3 regions of the Streptomyces lothianensis genome follow, and region 3 is predicted to be linked to each of the others. Evidence: riboswitches for the same ligand, from Rfam matches in the RefSeq annotation. Region 3 holds a riboswitch; each other region holds the start of a gene.

Region 1 (6,705 bases), on a different contig from region 3:
CGTGCCTCCAGTGCACCGCGCACTCCCGCCCGTCGAGCAGCCCGGCCGCACCGAGCACGAACACCCCTGAGCAGACGGAGAGCACGCGCGCACCCCGTTCGGCCCCGCGGCGCAGGGCCTCCAGGAGCTCCGGCGGATAGCTCCGGTCCGTGTACGACTCGCCGGCCGGCACGCAGATCAGGTCGGCCTCCTCCAGGCGGTCGAGACCGTGTTCCGTGCGCACGGTGAAGCCCGCGTGCGTGGAGAGCTCGGGGCCTTCCGCGGAGGCCACCGCGAAGTCGTAGACGGGCAGCCCCTCGTCGCTGCGGTCGAGTCCGAACACCTCGCAGACCACGCCGAGTTCGAAGGGGTGCACACCGTTGAGCAGCACTGCGGCGACGTTTTTCAGCATGCCTGCCAGTGTGCCGCGCGACTGGCAGGAAATCGAGGGTGTGCGGCAGTCCTGCCACTGCCCCTTGATCGTCGCGCGCGGCACTGTGGGGGACATGACGACACAGACTCTTCTCGACTGGATCACCGTTCTCGCCTTCTTCGCCCTGCTCGTGGTCCCGGCCGTGATCGGCCACGCCAAGGGCCGCCGGATGGACCGGCAGCTGGCCAGGGCCGAGCGGCGGCCGCTCGGCAACGACGAAGGGACGGGCCACTCGCAGCGCGAGCGCTTCTCCCGCGCCGCGTAATCCGCTTGATCGTCCCCTCCGCCCCGGCGGCACAATGCGGCCATGGACTTCACGATCAGACCCGCACGCCCCGAGGAGTACGAGCCCCTCGGAGACCTGACCGTCCGGGTCTATCTCGCGGACGGCCTCCTCGACTACGGCGAGGAGGACCCGTACATCCCGATCCTCCGCGATGTCGCGGGCCGCGCCGCCACCGCCGAGGTCCTGGTGGCCGTCGACGGCGAACAGCTGCTCGGCGGTGTCACGTTCGCGCTGCACGGCGTGCCGTCGGCGCAGATCGCGCGGCCCGACGAGGCCGAGTTCCGCGGGCTCGCGGTGGCGCACGGGGGCCGCGGGCGCGGGGTGGGGGAGGCCCTCGTGCGGGCCTGCGTCGACCGGGCCCGCGCGGCCGGCTGCGCGGGCGTGGTCCTCTCGACCCAGCACATGATGCACAGCGCTCACCGCATCTACGAACGCCTCGGCTTCGTACGGACCCCGGAACGCGACTGGAATCCGCTTCCGGACCGTGACGATCTGGAGCTGTGGGCGTACGAGCTGAGGCTCTGATCGCCCGCCGACACACAAGATGTGGGCATGGCATCCGCTGCCACCCACAACATGTATGCTCGACCTCGCTGTCGCAGCAGGGGAATCCGGTGAAACTCCGGAACTGACCCGCAACGGTGAACGGGCCCGGAGCCCGCGAAGTCCGAAGACCTGCCGACGGTGCGCCCGGGCCGGACGGCCGGGCGCCGAGACGTCCGGGCCTCGCGGAATGGGCCGGTGGACGCGGAGCGTTGCGCCCTGCCCGCGCACGCCTCGTGCACCCGCCGCCCCCGCTCGGCCCTGTGCCGAGTGAGGGAGTGCATACGTGACCATCGCGCCAGTGGATCCGGCCGCAGCGGGGACCGGCGAGGAGACCGCTGAGCAGGAGCCGGACACGCAGCAGCGGGCCGCTCAGAAGCCGGACGCCCACGAGCCCGCCGACCGCCCCGGCACCGCCCTCCTGCGCACCCTCACCGAGCTGACCGCCGACCTCCCCGACACCGACCCCGGCAAGGTCGCCGCCGCCGCCCTGCGCGGCCGCAGCGCCGCCGCCGACGAGGCCGAGCTGCGCGAGCTCGCCACGGAGGCAGCCGCCGGACTGATCGCCGAGGACCCCGCCTACGCGAAGCTCGCCGCCCGCCTCCTCACCCTGACGATCGCCGAAGAGGCCGCCTCGCAGGGTGTGCGCACCTTCACCGAGTCCGTATCGGCCGGTCACCGCGAGGGCCTGATCGCCGACCGCACCGCCGAGTTCGTATGGGCGCACCACGAGCGTCTCGACGCCCTGGTCGAGGCTTCCGTCGCCGAAGGCGCCGACGACCGCTTCGGCTACTTCGGCCTGCGCACGGTCCACTCCCGCTACCTGCTGCGCCACCCGATCACCCGCAAGGTCATCGAGACCCCGCAGCACTTCATGCTGCGCGTGGCCGCCGGGCTCGCCGCCGACGAATCGGCCGCCGCCGTGGACGAAGTGGCCGCGCTGTACGGCCTGATGAGCCGCCTCGACTATCTGCCGTCCTCACCGACGCTCTTCAACTCCGGCACCCGCCACCCGCAGATGTCGTCCTGCTACCTGCTCGACTCGCCGCTCGACGAACTCGACTCGATCTACGACCGGTACCACCAGGTCGCCCGCCTCTCCAAGCACGCGGGCGGCATCGGCCTCGCCTACTCCCGCATCCGCGCCCGCGGCTCCCTCATCCGCGGCACGAACGGGCACTCCAACGGCATCGTCCCGTTCCTGAAGACCCTCGACGCCTCCGTCGCCGCCGTGAACCAGGGCGGCCGCAGGAAGGGCGCCGCGGCCGTCTACCTGGAGACCTGGCACGCGGACATCGAGGAGTTCCTGGAGCTGCGCGACAACACCGGCGAGGACGCCCGCCGTACGCACAACCTGAACCTCGCGCACTGGATCCCGGACGCCTTCATGCGCCGCGTCGAGGCCGACCAGGACTGGTCGCTGTTCTCGCCCGCCGACGTGCCCGAACTCGTCGACCTGTGGGGCACGGAGTTCGACGCCGCGTACGAGAAGGCCGAGGCCGAGGGCAAGGCGCTGCGCACCATCCCGGCCCGCGACCTGTACGGCCGCATGATGCGGACCCTCGCACAGACCGGCAACGGCTGGATGACCTTCAAGGACGCCGCCAACCGCACCGCCAACCAGACCGCCGAGCCCGGCCACACCGTCCACTCCTCGAACCTGTGCACCGAGATCCTCGAGGTCACGGACGACGGCGAGACGGCCGTCTGCAACCTGGGCTCCGTCAACCTGGGCGCCTTCGTGCTCCCGACCGGCGACCTCGACTGGGACCGCTTGGACGCGACCGTCCGTACGGCCGTCACCTTCCTGGACCGCGTCGTCGACATCAACTTCTACCCGACCGAGCAGGCCGGCCGCTCCAACGCGCGCTGGCGGCCCGTCGGCCTCGGCGCCATGGGCCTGCAGGACGTCTTCTTCAAACTGCGCCTGCCCTTCGACTCGCCCGAGGCCCGCGCCCTCTCGACCCGTATCGCCGAACGCATCATGCTCGCGGCCTACGAGGCCTCCTGCGAGCTGGCCGAACGCGAGGGTCCGCTGCCGGCCTGGGACAGGACCCGAGCGGCCCGCGGCGTCCTGCACCCCGACCACTACGACGTGGCGCTGAACTGGCCTGAGCGCTGGGCGGCCCTGCGGGAACGCATCGCCACCACCGGCATGCGCAACTCCCTCCTCCTCGCCATCGCCCCCACCGCCACCATCGCCTCCATCGCGGGCGTCTACGAGTGCATCGAGCCGCAGGTCTCCAACCTCTTCAAGCGCGAGACGCTGAGCGGTGAGTTCCTCCAGGTCAACGCCTATCTGGTCGACGAGCTGAAGAAGCTCGGCGTCTGGGACGCGCAGACCCGCGAGGCGCTGCGCGAGTCCAACGGCTCGGTCCAGGGCCTGAACTGGATCCCCGAGGACGTACGCGCCCTGTACCGCACCGCCTGGGAGATCCCGCAGCGCGGCCTGATCGACATGGCGGCCGCCCGCACCCCGTTCCTCGACCAGTCGCAGTCCCTGAACCTGTTCCTGGAGACGCCCACCATCGGCAAGCTCAGCTCGATGTACGCGTACGCCTGGAAGCAGGGCCTGAAGACCACGTACTACCTGCGCTCGCGCCCGGCCACCCGGATCGCCCGCGCCGCCGGCTCCGCCCCCGCGGCGGCAGCGGCCCCCATCCCCGTACAGCAGGCGAGCGAAGCCGAAGCCCTCGCCTGCTCCCTGGAAAACCCCGAGTCCTGCGAGGCCTGCCAGTAATGACCGCATCGACCACATCGGCCGCATCGACCGCCGAAAGCCGTGCCGCGAAGAACCTCCTCGACCCGGGCTTCGAACTCACCCTCCGCCCGATGCGCTACCCCGACTTCTACGAGCGCTACCGGGACGCCATCAAGAACACCTGGACGGTCGAGGAGGTCGATCTCCACTCGGACGTCGCCGACCTCGCCAAGCTCTCCCCGGGCGAGCAGCACATGATCGGCCGCCTGGTCGCCTTCTTCGCGACGGGCGACTCGATCGTGGCGAACAACCTGGTGCTCACCCTCTACAAGCACATCAACTCCCCGGAGGCGCGCCTGTATCTCTCGCGCCAGCTCTTCGAGGAAGCCGTGCACGTCCAGTTCTATCTGACCCTCCTGGACACCTACCTCCCCGACCCGGAGGACCGCGCCGCCGCATTCGCGGCCGTCGAGAACATCCCCTCCATCAAGGAGAAGGCCGACTTCTGCTTCAAGTGGATGGACTCGGTCGAGCAGATCGACCGCCTGGAGACCAAGGCGGACCGCCGCCGCTTCCTCCTCAACCTCATCTGCTTCGCGGCCTGCATCGAGGGCCTCTTCTTCTACGGGGCCTTCGCGTACGTGTACTGGTTCCGCTCGCGCGGACTGCTGCACGGGCTCGCCACCGGGACGAACTGGGTCTTCCGGGACGAGACCATGCATATGAACTTCGCGTTCGAGGTCGTGGACACCGTCCGCAAGGAGGAGCCGGAGCTCTTCGACGAGGAGCTGCAGCAGCAGGTCACGGACATGCTGAAGGAAGCCGTCGCCGCGGAGCTGCAGTTCGGCCGCGACCTGTGCGGCGAGGGTCTGCCCGGCATGAACACCGAGTCGATGCGCCAGTACCTGGAGTGCGTGGCCGACCAGCGCCTGACCCGCCTGGGCTTCGCCCCGGTCTACGGCTCGGAGAACCCCTTCTCCTTCATGGAGCTCCAGGGCGTCCAGGAACTCACCAACTTCTTCGAGCGCCGACCCTCCGCGTACCAGGTCGCGGTGGAGGGCTCGGTCTCGTTCGACGACGAGTTCTGATTCGGATCCGTACACACGCCGAACGGCGCCGGATGCCCCCACTGCATCCGGCGCCGTTCGGTTCTCCGTCCCCTGTGTCCGCGGTGGGCCGGCGGGCCCGATCCCCCCGGCGCGCCCGCTTCACCGCGAGGGTCAGGCCTCGGTGAGCACCTCCGCCGCGGCTGTGCCGCAGACGCGGGCCGCGCCGTGGGTTGCCACGTGGGGGGTGCCGCGGGGTGGGGACTGGGGGACGCCCATTTCCACGACGGCCGTGTCGGGGCGGGCCGCGAGGAGGGCGTCAAGGGCTGCGGACATCCAGGCGTGGCGGTGGGCGTCGCGGACCACGGCAACGATGCGGCGCTCACCCGCCGCGGCCAGGACCTCGTCGGCGGAGACCCCCTCGCCGTAGGTGCCTGTGCCTGTGCCGGGCAGGCGGCGGGTGAGTTCCGCCGCCACGCCCCACGGCGTCTCGTGGCCCACCGCGATGTTGGCCATCGGAGTGAAGGCGGCGACGTAGGCGGGGGAGGTCAGGGCCTCGCGCTTGCCCGTCACCTTCAGGGCACGGCGGGCGGCGACCAGGCCGATGTCCGGCTGCGGGGCGCGTTCGGCCCGTACCGGAGCGGCCGTCCATTCCCCGAGCGCGCGGACCCGGGCGGCGGCGTCCGCGAGACGCTCCTCGGGGAGTTCGCCGCTGCGGACCGCCGCGACGAGCGCGTCGCGGAGGCGGACCACGGTGTCGTCGTCGGCGAGCCCGCCGCCGACGCAGATCGCGTCGGCGCCCGCGGCTATCGCGAGGACGCTGCCGCGTTCGATGCCGTGGGTCGCGGCAATCGCCTGCATTTCCATGCCGTCGGTGACGATCAGACCGTCGAAGCCGAGTTCTTCGCGCAGCAGCCCGGTGAGGATGCGGCGCGAGAGGGTCGCCGGGCGGTCGGTGTCGAGCGCGGGCAGCAGGATGTGCGCGCTCATCACGGCCTTGGTACCGGCCGCGATCGCGGCGCGGAACGGCTCCAGTTCGCGCTCCCGCAGCACGTCGACGGTGACGTCGATGCGCGGCAGCGCGTGGTGCGAGTCCACGTTCGTGTCGCCGTGGCCCGGGAAGTGCTTGGTGCAGGCGGCGACGCCCGAGGACTGCAGGCCGCGGACGTATGCGGCGGTGTGCCGGGCCACCAGGGCGGTCTCGGCGCCGAACGAGCGGACGCCGATGACCGGGTTGCCCGGATCGGAGTTGACGTCCGCGGACGGTGCCCAGTTGAGGTTGACGCCGCAGGCCGCGAGCCGGCGGCCGAGCTCGGCCGCGACGTCGTGCGTCAGGTCGGCATCGTCGACCGCGCCGAGCGCGTGGTTGCCGGGGAAGGAGGAGCCGGTGCGCACCTCCAGGCGGGTGACGTCGCCGCCTTCCTCGTCGATGGCGACGAGGACGCCGTCGCGCTCGGCCCGCAGCTGCGCGGTCAGGGCGGCCAGCTGCTCGGGCGTGTGGATGTTGCGGCCGAACAGCCCTACCGAGTGCAGGCCTTCGCCGATCCGGCGGAGCAGCCACTCGGGCGCGCTGGTTCCGACGAAGCCGGGCTGCAGGACGGCGAGGGCGTCGCGGGTCAGGGTGTCGGTACGGCGTGTCAGGGTCGTCATGGCGTGTCGTTATCCCTTCACCGCGCCGGCGGTCAGGCCGCCCACGGCACGTCGCTGGAGGAAGATG
Region 2 (6,705 bases), on a different contig from region 3:
ACCCGTGCGAGGTCGCCCGCGAGATCGCCGCCAAGGGCATCGGCCTGACCATCGACACCCTCGGCCTGGTGCCCAACGCGAAGATGCGGCAGCAGCTCAGCTGTATCGCCGAGGCGACCGGCGGCACATACGCCTCCGTCGAGCACGCCGACGAACTGACCGACCGCGTCAACCAGTTGGTCGACCGGGCCGCCGACCCGGTGGTGACGCCCGTGGCCACCGATGGCGCGGGCAGCTGCGCGAAGGCCCCGACCCTGGAGTCCGGCCTGTACACCGACCGTGCGGAGTTCGGACAGCAGCGCTGGTACCGCGTGGACGTCCTGCCGGGCCAGGAACTGCGGGCCTCGGTGAGCGTCGCCGCCGACCGCTCCGTGGACCCCACCTACGGGGCCCTGCTGCGGGCGGTGACGGTGCACGGCCGGGAGATCGTGCGCGGTGAGGCGGCGGACCACGGCCGTACGGACGTGATCTCCACCGGCCTGCGGTACCCGAAGGCCGAACAGGAGGACGGCGACGGCGACAAGCCGGCCGCCGAGACCGTCTGCCTCCAGGTCACCCACTCCTTCTCGGCGGCCTCGGGCGTGAAGACCACGCCCGGCCTGCCCCTCGAACTGACCGTCGATGTCGTCGACGGCACCGACCGCCCCGCCGACGTGGCCTCCTTCGGCCTCGGGCGCGGCTGGTGGCTGCTCGGCGTACTCGTCCTGGCCGGTTTCCTCACCGGTGTCATCTGGGGCTGGCTCTCGCGCTGGCGGGTCGCGGTCTGGAGGACCAACTGATGCGTATCACTCGCGCGCTGAGCGCCGCCCTGCTGCTGACCCTCGGGCTCGCCGCCGCCCCCGCGGCGGCCGATTCGCCCTCCCCCTCCGCCGGTTCGTCGTCGGAGTCCGATGCGCCGACCTCGGCGGGCACCTCGTTCCGTACGGCCACCGAGATCGAGCAGGGGCAGACCGCCACCGCCAACGCCTCGGCCGGTGACTACCTGTACTGGTCGTTCGCCGCGGACACCGGGCAGCGCCCCACCGTGAAGGCCACGGTGAAACTGCCCGCGACGCACGCCGCCGAGACCTGGCGGATCGACGTGTACGACGGCCTGCGCCGCCGCCAGGCCTGCCAGTACGGCGCCCAGACCCGCACCGCAGCGGCGGGTGCACCTGCCGCGGAGCTGACCTGCGTCCTGCGCACGGTCCGCGGCTGGGCTCAGCCGTGGGCCAACGACCCGCTGCCGGGCACGTACTACGTCCGGCTCACGGCCGTCGGCCTGCCGACGGGCGACCGGGGCCTGCCCGTCGACGCCGAGATCCGGGTCGACTCCAAGGACATCGGCGGCTCGGCGGCGGTGGACGGCTCACTGGCCGAACCCCTGGTGCCGGGCATCGCCGCGGGCGGCGAGGGCGAGGACGGGGACGGCGAGGAGTCCCCCGCGGTGCTCTTCGGCCTCGAACCAGACGACGGCTGGTCATCAGGCTGGTGGTCCGACCGCTGGGTGTGGACCGCGGCGGGCGGCCTGCTCGCCGCACTGGCGGGCGTCGCCGGTTACGCGCTGACGCGCGGCCCGGGGCGCCCGGGACGGGTGCCGCCGCAGGCCTGAACAGGCGCGGCAGCCCCGCCCGAACCCACACGTGGCCCCGCCCACGCCGGAGGGACACCGTCGCCCGGCCGCGACGGCGTCCCTCCGGCGTGGCCAAGCTGGGCGATGGAGACGTCGACGCGCGGCTCCCGGGTGCGGTGGCGGACCGCCACCGCTGCGGCGAGGTCGGTGAAGCCCGCCGCGTAGGAGCGGGCGACGGGATGCCAGCCGTCGTCCGATCCGCCGACCCGCAGCACGAAGGACCCGCCGAGGGCGGCCACATCCTGCAGGGCGGCGGCAACGGACGCGGCCGAGGCACGGGCTTGGTACACGCTTCCAGTCCTCTCTCCGGTCTCCCGTCTCCGGCCTCCCGTCTCCGGTCTCCGGTCTCCGGTCTCCGGTCTCCGGTCCCCGGCTCACGGTCCGTACGGTCAGGGGGCCGGGCGCCGTTGCCGCGGCGGGGTGAAGGCGTACAGGTCGAGAATCTCCGGCCGGGGCGCGACACCCGGTCCACCGGCGCGTGCCCAGGCAACAATGTCCTCGGTCGCTTCGGGGTCGTTGACCAGCCCCAGCCAGACGGGGCGTGCTCCGGCCGCCCGGCCCTCGGCGGAGGGCTGTACGACGATGACGTTGGCCTGGTCGCAGACGTCAAGGCAGTCGGAGACGCGCACCGGCACCGCGGCGCGCAGCCGCGCGGTCTGGGCGGCGTGGTCGACTCCGGTCACCTTGGGGCTGCCGCAGCAGCAGTCGCGGCATATGACGACGCGGCAGGGTACCGGGCCGCTGGGGCACGGCACCGGGCCGTCGGCGGCCCCTCCGGTCCTCGTGTCGTCGGTTGTCCGTCCGGCAGGCGTTGCGGGCATGCGGCGCCGTCCCTCTCTCCGGGGAGATCCGCCCCGGTGTCCGTGGAGGAGGCGACCGCGTGAGTCTCCTGGCTTACGGGTCGATGCCCGTCCCGGCCTTCCCACCCGCTGCCGGGCAGTGGCCTGTCGGGACGCGCTCGCCGATCACAGTGGCGGGACCGCGCCGGAATCCCACCGGCTTCCTCGTTCCGCCGTCGCCCTGTCAGGGGCCATCATCCCATCCCCGAACGGCCCGGCCCGGTACGCCCTTTCGCCGCGCATCCGCGCAGGGGCGCCCCGCAGGTGACATTCCTGCCGGATGAGCCGCGCACGCCCGGTTGGCGGGCCCGGACGGCAGCAGTCGGGCCGGTTCGCTCCGTCGATTCCCCGCCCGGGCGCGGGGCTCAGCCCGCGGCCGGCAGCCCGAACTCGCCGCCCGAGATGGCGGCGAGCTCGCTCGTGAGGTCCTGGAGGGGGCGCTGCAGCTCGTCGAGGGCGGATCGCAAGGCGGGCGCCTGGTCCCAGGCACGTTCATGGTCGACGGGGCCGGTCGACGGTGCGCGTCGCGCTTCCCAGGCGAGAAGGCGCGGGTGCCACTCGCTGAGGAACGGCCTCAGGATCTCGTTCAGCAGCCGGTCGGCGAGCGCCGGCACCGAGCCTGGCGCGGGGAGACGGAGGCCGATGCTGTAGCGCTGCAGGGTGCCGCGGGTGAAGGGGAAGAGGCTGTGCAAGGAGCTCAGCGCCTCGCGCAGACTGCCGCTCCCGACGGGCAGTTGCTGTACGCCGACCCGGCTGACCAGCTCGATCTGCAGGTCGAAGGCGGCCATCCGCTCCGCTTCGCTCACGGTCATGGGCGCGACCTCCCTGCGGGCTCCCGGGACCGGGACAACTCCCGGCACGACCAGGGTAGTGCCGGCGTCACCCAGGCTGGAGAGGACCGCACGCCGTAGCCTCTCCGCGCGGGCCGGGTCCGTCTCGTGATGGCGCCACGCGTGATCGGTGACGCAGTGCAGCCGGTAGCCGTCCGGGGTGGGCCGAAGCAGGCCGCGGGCGCTCAGCTCGGCCAGGCCGGCCGCGGCGCGACGCCGTGCCACGGCCGGCTGCAGCCGGTCGGCGACGATGAACACGGCAGCCACGTCGGCCTCGGTGACCGGCAGCGGGTAGCGCGCACTCGCGCAGCGCAGAACATCGCGGATCTCCGCCGGGGCGGGCGGTGCTTCGCGGACATGGTCGGCGGTGATCGCGCCGCCGGCCAGCTCGTCGAGGAGCGAGCGGCCCGGTTCGTACAGCCTCGCCAGGAGCAGGGAGGGATCCTGCCCGGTGCGAACGGCGCGTCCGAGCAGGTCGAGCGCCCCGGGGTGCCCGTCGACACTCCGGGCCAGTTCGGCATCCCCGACGAGCACGGCCGCGGCTTCGGCCTCCAGAGGTTCGAGGTCGAGGTGCTCGCCGAGTCCTTCGTACGAGCGGCTGCGGGTGATGAGCAGGGTGCGCACGGCCGGATGCGGGGCGATGAGGCCGGCGACGGTGCGGGGCAGGAGTGCGCACGGCACGTCGTCCACGACGTAGAGGCAGGGGCCGAGGCCGCCGTCCGGCGGACGCGGCGCGTCGGCCCCGGCCCAGTACACACCGCCCGGGAACGCGGCACCGAAGCGCTGCGCGTACTCCTGGGCGAGCCGGGTCTTGCCGATGCCCGGCATGCCGCGCAGCTGAACGGCGAGGGCGGTCGCACGGCCGGTGACCAGGGGTGCGTCCTGGGCATGCAGAGCACTGTGCAGCCGCCAGAGTTCGGGCAGCCGCCCGGCGAACTCCCCCGCAGGCAGCGGCATGGCGCCATGGACCCGGGGTGGCGCATCTTCCAGGGGCATCGGATCGGGCACGTGCCGCAGATGCGCGATGACCTCGGAGGCGAGCTCTTCCGGGCGGCCATGGCGGGTGTCGCGGAGTTCGACCGGGTGGATGTGGCCGGTGGCCGCCTCGGGGTTCACCACCAGGACGCGCCGGCGCGGGTCGCCCTCGCCGAGGCCGGCGAGGAAGGCGGCAGTCAACTCCCACTGGCAGGCGGGACGTTGCGGATAGCTGGTGGAGTAGTACGCGAGCAGGACACGTGAGGCGGCGAGTGCACGCCGGATCGTGTCACTGATGCCGGCGAAACCCGCGACAGCGGACTCGTCGGTGAACACCTTGAGGCCCGCGTCGGTGAGCGCCTCGTGCAGCGATCGCACCCGCTCGGCGTCTCTGCGGCTGTAACTGAGGAAGACGTCCCACACGGTGCCCTACCCTACTGTGGGGATCCGGGGAGGCGATCATGGCGCAGTCCGGCGAGGCGCCGCGGCGCGGGCGCGGCGCGCCGTCGCAGGTGACGGCGAAGCTGACGATTCCGTTCGTCGGCGAGGTGACAGGCCTGTGGGAACCGGCGGACGCCGAGCGAACCGCCGCCTGGCAGCTGTACTTCCAACTGGCCACCCGGGTGACCGTGGTCCCGCTGGAGAGAGACGAGGGACTGCTGCGCGAGGCCCTGACCTCGCTCCACTCCCTCTACGACATCACCCGGGGCATCCTGCACGAGCACGGTCCTGCGGTGGCGCCGCCGGTCGGGCCCGGCCGACTCACCTTCGGTGTCCTGGCGATGGTCACCCTGAACAAGGTGCTGCGCCCGCTGCTGACGGTGTGGCACCCCAAACTGACGGCGTACGAGGCGGTGCGCCCGGCAGATCAGGATCCCGTCTCCTACGAGCGGGCGTGGCCGGAAGCCGACGAGCTGCGCCGCCAGTTGAGCGCGACGCGCGAGGCGCTGCACTCGCTGGCGCGCACCCTGCAACAAGTCGCCGGGGTAGGTGACCTGATCGACCTTCCGGTGCCTCGTCCGCCGCAACTTCCGCCGCCGCTCCCGCCGCAACCTCCGCCGCACCTACCGCCGCACCTTCCGCCCCAGCTGCGGCCGGACTCTGACAATGAGCGCTCTGACGGCACCCCCCCCCCGCTGAATAGGGGCAGTCTGCTCGTCCTGGCGGCTTGAGCAGCCACCGTCCCTCACAGGCCAGGGGCTCCCCACAGCGGGAACCAGCGGCCCAGGTCCTGTTCGATCCGCAGTTCTCCGTCGACCGCGGCCTTGACCTGGAGTTCCAGCGGGTTGTCACGCTTACGGCCGGGCTGCGGCGCGAAGGGGTAGAAGGTGCCGCGCTTGTAGAGGTACACCAGCGCGAGCCGGCGCTGCTCGGCGTCCCGGAAGGCGACAAGGGAGCAGAGCAGCTGCGGGCCGAAGCCGCTGTCCTGCAGGGCGGCGTTCACCGCGTGCAGATCGCCCACAAGGGCGGGCAGGCCGTCGGTGCCCGGGGCGCGGTGGGAGAGCAGCCAGGAGTAGCCGTAGTCGTCCCGGCTGAACTCCACGGGCAGCCCACGCCGCTCGGAGTCCGCGTCGAGGAGGGCCCTGACCTCCTCCTGCACCTGGGTGAACGCGCCTCCCTCGATGGACGCGAAGCACACCGAGCCCGCCCCGGTCGGGGTGAAGCCGACGGAGGCCTGCAGGGTGATCGCCGCCGACGGCAGACCGAAGAGCTGATTCAGATCGGGCCCGACCGGCTTGGACCGGCCGAACACGGTGTCCCAGAAACCCACGGCCCCAGCCCCTCTCTCCCTCTTCCTCTCTCTCCCTCTTCCTCTCTCTCCCTCTTCCTGTCTCCCTCTCCTCTCCCCCGTCTCCACGGTGCTTCTCAGGACGCCTCGCCGCCCGGTGCGCCCAGTTCGGCGGAGATCTCCGCGAGCGCTTCCAGGCGACGCTCAAGACTGGGGTGGGTGGAGAACAGGCCGGCCAGGGCCGTGCCGGGCTTCAGGGCCGGGGTGAAGAAGAACGCGTTGAAGGCCTGGGCCGTCCGCAGATCCTCCGAGGGGATCCGGGCGATGTCCCCACTGACCTTCGTCAGCGCCGAGGCCAGCGCGGACGGCCTGCCGGTCAGCATCACGGCCGCACGGTCGGCGGCCAGCTCGCGGTAGCGCGACAGCGCCCGGATGAGCAGGAAGCTGATTGCGTACACGAGCGCGGAGACCCCCATGACGACCATCATCACCACCGCCGTGTTCTGGTCACGGCCGCGGCCTCCGAACAGCTGCGAGTAGAAGGCGAAGCGGACGATGAGCCCCGCGATCACACCGAGGAACGAGGCGATGGTGATCACCGCGACATCCCGGTGGGCGACGTGCGACAGCTCGTGGGCGAGGACACCCTCCAGTTCCTCGGTCTCCAGACGGCGCAGCAGCCCGGTGGTCACGCAGACGACGGCGTGGTCCGCGTCGCGG
Region 3 (6,705 bases):
GGAAGGTGACGGCAACCACGGAGCACGGCCACCGTACCGAACTGCACGACGAGGGCGACGGCTTCTTCACCGGAATCCTCCCGTACACCGGAGCCCGCGTGCCCAAGGGGGCCCGCGAGCCCGTCCAGAGCCTTCCGCCACAACTGCCGGACATCCCCGAATACCACCTGGAGATCACGTACGAGTCCGGTCCCGCGCACACGACCCGCGATCCGTACTCCTTCCTGCCCGCCCTGGGAGAACTGGACCTGCACCTGATCGGTGAGGGGCGTCACGAGGAGCTGTGGCGGGCGTTGGGCGCCCACCCGCTGACCCATCAGGGCGTCACGGGAACCCGCTTCGCGGTCTGGGCCCCGAACGCACAAGGCGTGCGCCTCACGGGCGACTTCACCTTCTGGGACGGCACGCAGTATCCGATGCGCTCGCTCGGCGCGTCAGGTGTCTGGGAATTGTTCCTGCCGGACGTGGGCGAGGGCGCCCGCTACAAGTACGAGATCACCTCCCGCCACGGCACCCGCCTCCAGAAGGCCGACCCGATGGCCCGCGCCACGGAGGTGCCACCGGCGACGGCGTCGGTGGTGACGACGTCGGACTACGAGTGGACCGACCAGGAGTGGATGGCGCGCAGAGCGGCGGACCAAGACAGCGGAAGGCACCCCCACGCTGCTCCGTTCTCCGTGTACGAGGTCCATCTCCCGTCCTGGAAGCCGGGTTCGACCTACCGCGACCTTGCGAAGGAACTCCCGGACTATGTCCATGAGATGGGCTTCACGCATGTGGAGCTGATGCCGGTGGCGGGACATCCGTTCGGCGGTTCCTGGGGCTACCAGGTGACGTCCTACTACGCCCCGACCCCTCGTCTGGGCACCCCGGACGACTTCAGGCTCCTGGTGGACGCGCTGCACCGGGCCGGAATCGGGGTGATCATGGACTGGGTTCCGGCGCACTTCCCCAAGGACGACTGGGCACTGGCACGCTTCGACGGCGAGGCGTTGTACGAGCCCGGCGACGCACGGCGCGCGGAGCACCCCGACTGGGGCACGCTGGAGTTCGACCACGGCCGCACAGAGGTACGCAACTTCCTGGTGGCCAACGCCGTCTACTGGTGCGAGGAGTTCCACATCGACGGCCTGCGCGTGGACGCGGTCGCCTCGATGCTCTACCTCGACTACTCCCGCGACAGCGGCGGATGGGAACCGAACGTGTTCGGCGGCCGGGAGGACCTCGACGCCGTCGCCTTCCTTCAGGAGGTGAACGCCACGCTCCACCGCCGATGCCCCGGCGTCGTGACCATCGCCGAGGAGTCGACGGCCTGGGAAGGCGTGACGAGACCGACGCACGCGGGCGGCCTGGGCTTCAGCCTCAAGTGGAACATGGGCTGGATGCACGACTCGCTGCTGTACATGGCCCGCGATCCCGTCCATCGCTCCTACCACCACGACGAGCTGACCTTCTCGATGGTCTACGCCTACAGCGAGAACTACGTCCTGCCCATCTCCCACGACGAGGTCGTCCACGGCAAACGCGCCCTGGTGGCGAAAATGCCCGGTGACTGGTGGCAGCAACGCGCCAACCACCGCGCCTACCTCGCGTACATGTGGGCCCATCCGGGCAAACAACTCCTGTTCATGGGCCAGGAGTTCGCTCAGGGCGCCGAGTGGTCGGAGGACGAGGGCCCGCACTGGTGGCTCCTGGATCCCGCCCATCCGGCCGAACGCGACCACGCAGGCATCCGCGCCCTGGTCCGCGACCTCAATCACGCCTACCGCGAGCAGCCGGCCCTGTGGGAACAGGACACCACCCCGCACGGCTTCACCTGGATCACCGCCGACGCGGCCGACGACAACGTCCTGGCCTTCCTCCGCCACCCCGCGGACGGCGCACCACTCCTGGCGGTGACGAACTTCTCCCCGGTGGTCCGCCATGACTACCGCCTGCATGTCCCCGCCGGCACCGGGTCCTGGCACGAAGTGCTGAACACCGACCATCGCGCCTACGGCGGCAGCGGAATCAGCACCCCCCACCGGACCGGCCCCGACGCGGGCACCATCCACGTCACACTGCCACCCCTGGCCACGCTTTGGCTGAGTCCGGGCCGCTGAGAGGGCACCGGGCGATCCCCGGCCCGGCCTCCAGCCACCCCATGAGACGGCTGGAGGCCGCGCGGTCAGGAAGTCAGCTCCCGAAGGTCCGCGGCGAGCGAGGTGATTGCCGCGGGGTTGCGGGGGCTCTCCACGAGGTCGACATAGTCGAGGACGACGATGCGGTCGTTCCTGATCGCGGAGACATGGGCCAGCGGCTTGTACGACTTGAGGAACTTCACCTTCTGCTCGGCGGTCGTGTCCCCGTAGTCGTTGACCACGATGACCTCGGGGTCGCGTTCCACGACCGTCTCCCAGCCCACAGTGGTCCAGCTGTCCTTGAGGTCCTTCATGATGTGGTCGCCGCCGGCCTTGGTGATGATGTCGTGGGGTCCGGCGTGCAGCCCGGAGGTGAACGGCTTGTCCTGGCCGCTGTCATAGAGGAACACCCTCGGCCGGTCGCCGCCCGAGGGGGCCTTTGCCCGCGCCGCGGCCACCTCCTCGCGGAACGAGGTGATGAGGGCTTCGGCCCGGTCCTCGACGTCGAACACCTTGCCCAGGTTCCGCAGGTCCGTGTACAGCGCGTCGAGGGGCGACATCACCCCGCGGGCCGTGCCGCGCCCGTTGCGGCAGGACTCCGTGAGCAGATACGAGTCGATGCCGACGCGTTGCAGCGCCTCGGGCGTGAAGCCGTCACCCTCGTTGAAACCGTAGTTCCAGCCCGCGAAGACCAGATCGGCGCGGGCGTCGAGGACCAGCTCCTTGTTGATCTGCTTCTTGGAAAGCCACTTCGTCTTCCGGTAGCCGTCCTTCCACGGCACGGCCGTCAGATCGCCCTTGTTGTCGGGCATGACGTATCCCGCCATGTGGTCCTCGAGGCCGAGGGCGAACATGATCTCGGTGATGCCGACGTCGTTGGTGACCACGCGCCGCGGGGCCTTCGCATACGTCTTCTTCTCACCGCAGTTCTCGACGGTGACGGGGTAGTGGCTGTCGGATGCTCCGGCGCCGTCCGCCTTCTTGTCCTCCGGTATGACCTGCGCACCGCAGCCGGTGAGCGCGAGGGCCAAGGTCAGTGCGAGGGCGGCGGGACGTGCGAGATTCGGCATGGCGGCGGTGACTCCTTGCGGACGGACGTGCGGATGTATCACTCGGACGTGAGGGCGCATCGCTGGGCCCCGGGGGACGGATCACTGGAGGGGAAGGCGGTCGAAGAGCAGCTGGACCACACCGGTGTCGGGGTGTTCGACGCGATGGGCCCGCACACCGAAGACGTCGGCGAGCAGCCCCGGCGTGAGGACGTCGTCCGGTGCGCCGGAGGCGACGATCCGCCCGGCTTCGATGACGTACAGGAGGTCGCAGTGGCGCGCGGCGAGGTTGAGGTCATGCAAGGCGGTGAGCACGGTCAGACCGCTGGCCCGGACCAGCGCCAGGGTCTCCAGCTGCTGGGCGATGTCGAGGTGGTTGGTGGGCTCGTCCAGCACGAGGACATGTGGCTCCTGGGCGAGCGCCCGGGCGATGAGGACCCGCTGCTTCTCGCCGCCGGACAGCGTGAGGAAACCACGGCCGGCCAGGTGCCCCGCCCCCACTCCCTCCAGTGCGGCCGCACACGTGCGGCGGTCTTCCCCGGTGGTCCGGGCCACCGGGCCCTGGTGCGGCAGCCTCCCCATGGCCACCACCTCGGCCACGGTGAAGTCGAACTCCGGGGCGGACTCCTGCGGCAGGGCGGCCAGCCGGCGCGCGGACGCGCGGACGTCCAGCGCCGACAGGTCGTCGCCGTCGAGGCGGACCGTACCGGCCGTGGGACGCAGTGCCCGGTACACGCAGCGCAACAGGGTGGATTTCCCGCTGCCGTTGGGGCCGACCAGCCCCACGAACGAGCCGCTCCCCGCTCGCAGGCTGACGTCCTCGACCAGCCGCGCTCCGGAGAGCTCGACGGTCAGTTCCTCGATGTCGACCCGCATCAGGCACCCCCGAAGTTGTAGGCGCGGCGGCGCATGAGCAGCACGAAGCACGGCACACCGATCGCGGCCGTCAGTACGCCCAGCGGCAGTTCCGCGGGGGCCAGCACCACGCGCGACAGGATGTCCACCCAGATCAGCAGCAGGGCGCCGGCCGGCGGGGCGACGACGAGCAGGCGGCGGTGATCGGCTCCGACCAGCATCCGGGCGGCGTGCGGAACCATCAGACCCACGAAGCCGATCGCCCCGCTGACGGCGACCACCGTCCCGGTGACGGCCGCGGCGGTGACGAAGAGCTCCTTGCGCAGCCGCCCGGGGTCCACCCCGAGGGCGGCTGCGGTCTCGTCGCCCATCGCCAGGGCGTTCAGACGCCGGGCCGACCAGCTCAGGTGGGCGAGCCCGGCGAGCACGGCCCCGGCGGCGATCGGTACGGAGGACCAGCTCGCCCCGCCCAGGCTGCCGAGCAGCCACATCATCGCCGATCTGGCGGCCTCGCCGTGCTCGGCGGCGAACACCATGAACGTGGTCACCGCCGAGAAGCCGTAGTACATCGCCGTGCCGGTCAGTACGAGCCGGAGCGGCGTCAGCCCGCGCGGGGTCATGGCGATCGCGTACACCAGGAACATGGCCACGAGAGCGGACAGGAACGCGGCCGCCGACAGCGCCCAGATCCCGAGGGCACCGAACGCGCCGAAGATGAGAACGGCGTTGGCGCCGACGGCCGCGCCGGAGGAGATGCCGAGGACGAACGGGTCGGCGAGCGCGTTGCGGACCATGGCCTGCACGGCCACGCCCACCGCCGCCAGACCGGCGCCGACCACCGCGGCCAGCACCGCACGCGGGAGGCGCAGTTCCCACACGATGGTGTAGGAGGGCACTTCGTCCGCGGCGATGGACCCACCGGTCAGCCCCGCCCCCAGGTAGCGCAGTACCTCGCTCCAGGCCAGCCCCGACGCCCCGATGCCCGCCGCGCAGACCAGGGACACCGGGAGCGCCAGGCACAGCACGGTCACGAGCAGGGGCAGCGAGACGCGGGGAGGGGGTGGGGGCCCGCTGCGGGCGGGCACGTGCGGTGCGGCGGGCAGGGGATCACGGAGCGTGGCCACAGGCGGATCGCTTTCGCCTCGGGCCGTGCACCTGCTTGTTCGAAGAAGCGGCCCCGGGCGCAAGGCGCCCCGCGCAGCACCTCTCGCAGTCCACGGCGATTGACAGGAGCTTCACCACCGCGGGTAATCGGGCTTACGGAGCCTCGGGAGGGCTCCGCCTACCGTTGCGGGTCAGCGCCGGACTTCGACCGGACTTCCCCCACGGGGTGCTCGCAGCTTAGCGGGTGCTTGCTCACCGCCGTCACGGCCGCTCCCTTGTGCATGGCCGGGCCAGAGGGCAGAGCTCTCCGGCCCGGCTGCTTCCCGGGCTTTCCCGGGCTTTCCCGGGCTTTCCTGGGCGTGGCCGGGTCCGGCCCCGGCAGCCGCTGCTGCTGCCGAGGCTCGCACCGATCTCAGCCCGGGAGATGGTCGCGCAGTGGCGCGGGGCGCAGCCCGGCGGCGTCGACGGCGTCCAGCACCCGCTCCAGGTCCGCCGCGGCGGTGTCGGGGCCGAGGTGGACGAGCAGGATGTCCCCGGCGTTCAGCTCCGGGATCTCGGGCTCGCCGGGTATCCAGGGCCAGTCGGTGAGGTCGTGGGTCCAGGTGACGACTGCTGCGGCGCCGCACTCCGCCGCGGCGATCCTGGTGTCCTCGTTGTAGGCGCCGGCGGGGGGCCGGAACAGCCGCGGACTGTCGCCGAACGCGGCGAGCTGCGCGTCCCTGGCCCCGCAGATCTGCTCCTTCTGCGCCGCGAAATCCAGCTCGGTGAGATCGAGGTGGTCGACCGCGTGGTTCTCCATCCGGGAGGGTCCGTGGTTGAGTAGCTGCTGGAAGTAGTCCCGGTCCCAGGAGTAGTTCACCGGGTTGATGAACAGCGACGCCGGGACGTGCCGGTCCAGGAGCATCCGCTGGACCGACGGATCGTGGCCCCAGCCGTCGTCGATGGTGATGAAGGCGACGGGCTCGTCCGTGTCGACTTGGCTGATCACAGGCGCCGGCTCCGCCCAGGAGTCCGAAGGCTCCGCGTGCGCAGGGACGGAAGCGGCCAGCGGGATCGACAGTGCGGCGAAGGCGGCGAGCGCCGCCGTGCGGATTCTCGACATGCACACAAGATGGTCCAGACCAATTCGCGGTGTCAATGACCTTGCCCCGCAAAGAAGTTGCTCGCTGCGCGGGGCCCGGACGTGATCATCCGATCAGGACGCTGCGTGCGATGCTCGGTACCCCCGCGCTGTCCATGGCGAACAGCAGGTAGCTGCCGGGCAGGGCCACCCCCGGATCGGACGGAATGCTCAACTCGTAGGTGTTCGCGGCTGTTTGGCTGCTGTGGAGCGGTACGCGGCGCTGGTCGTTGTTCGTCGAGTGTGTGGCGACGTTGTTGCGGACCAGGACGAACGAGGCCACCGGCTTGTGGGTGGTCACCGTGACCTTCGCTCCGTTCGTCATTTCGGCGGGCACCGTTCCGGTGATGGCGGGGCGTGGCTTGTGAGTGCCGTCCGCGTTGAGCAGGTATGGCGGTGTGAAGATCGAGCCGTCCGGGTGGTTGGTGGCGCAATCGCCGCACAGACCCCCGCCACC

The links. A riboswitch is a leader RNA that binds a small molecule or an ion and turns the genes downstream of it on or off. The one in region 3 is predicted to bind cobalamin.
Region 1: linked by a shared signal. The riboswitch ahead of ACLF6P_RS20080 (ribonucleoside-diphosphate reductase subunit alpha) and the one ahead of ACLF6P_RS24025 (FecCD family ABC transporter permease) in region 3 are both predicted to bind cobalamin.
Region 2: linked by a shared signal. The riboswitch ahead of ACLF6P_RS07970 ((2Fe-2S) ferredoxin domain-containing protein) and the one ahead of ACLF6P_RS24025 (FecCD family ABC transporter permease) in region 3 are both predicted to bind cobalamin.

Annotation. Positions count from the first base shown of each region.
Region 1 covers NZ_JBLMKT010000057.1:72,817-79,521, reverse strand. The annotation lists gene ACLF6P_RS20095 (helix-turn-helix domain-containing protein) at 1-391, opposite strand, end outside; gene ACLF6P_RS20090 (hypothetical protein) at 486-677, shown strand; gene ACLF6P_RS20085 (GNAT family N-acetyltransferase) at 720-1,223, shown strand; cobalamin riboswitch at 1,273-1,395, shown strand; gene ACLF6P_RS20080 (ribonucleoside-diphosphate reductase subunit alpha) at 1,528-3,981, shown strand; gene ACLF6P_RS20075 (ribonucleotide-diphosphate reductase subunit beta) at 3,981-5,030, shown strand; gene ACLF6P_RS20070 (glycoside hydrolase family 3 protein) at 5,163-6,638, opposite strand; gene ACLF6P_RS20065 (carbohydrate ABC transporter permease) at 6,648-6,705, opposite strand, start outside.
Region 2 covers NZ_JBLMKT010000027.1:235,490-242,194, forward strand. The annotation lists gene ACLF6P_RS07955 (VWA domain-containing protein) at 1-779, shown strand, start outside; gene ACLF6P_RS07960 (hypothetical protein) at 779-1,591, shown strand; gene ACLF6P_RS07965 (hypothetical protein) at 1,537-1,902, opposite strand; gene ACLF6P_RS07970 ((2Fe-2S) ferredoxin domain-containing protein) at 2,002-2,433, opposite strand; cobalamin riboswitch at 2,475-2,663, opposite strand; gene ACLF6P_RS07975 (TIR domain-containing protein) at 2,817-4,679, opposite strand; gene ACLF6P_RS07980 (hypothetical protein) at 4,718-5,428, shown strand; gene pspAB (PspA-associated protein PspAB) at 5,443-6,027, opposite strand; gene htpX (zinc metalloprotease HtpX) at 6,123-6,705, opposite strand, start outside.
Region 3 covers NZ_JBLMKT010000069.1:15,805-22,509, reverse strand. The annotation lists gene glgB (1,4-alpha-glucan branching protein GlgB) at 1-2,102, shown strand, start outside; gene ACLF6P_RS24035 (ABC transporter substrate-binding protein) at 2,168-3,190, opposite strand; gene ACLF6P_RS24030 (ABC transporter ATP-binding protein) at 3,272-4,045, opposite strand; gene ACLF6P_RS24025 (FecCD family ABC transporter permease) at 4,045-5,148, opposite strand; cobalamin riboswitch at 5,250-5,370, opposite strand; gene ACLF6P_RS24020 (polysaccharide deacetylase family protein) at 5,541-6,230, opposite strand; gene ACLF6P_RS24015 (discoidin domain-containing protein) at 6,316-6,705, opposite strand, start outside.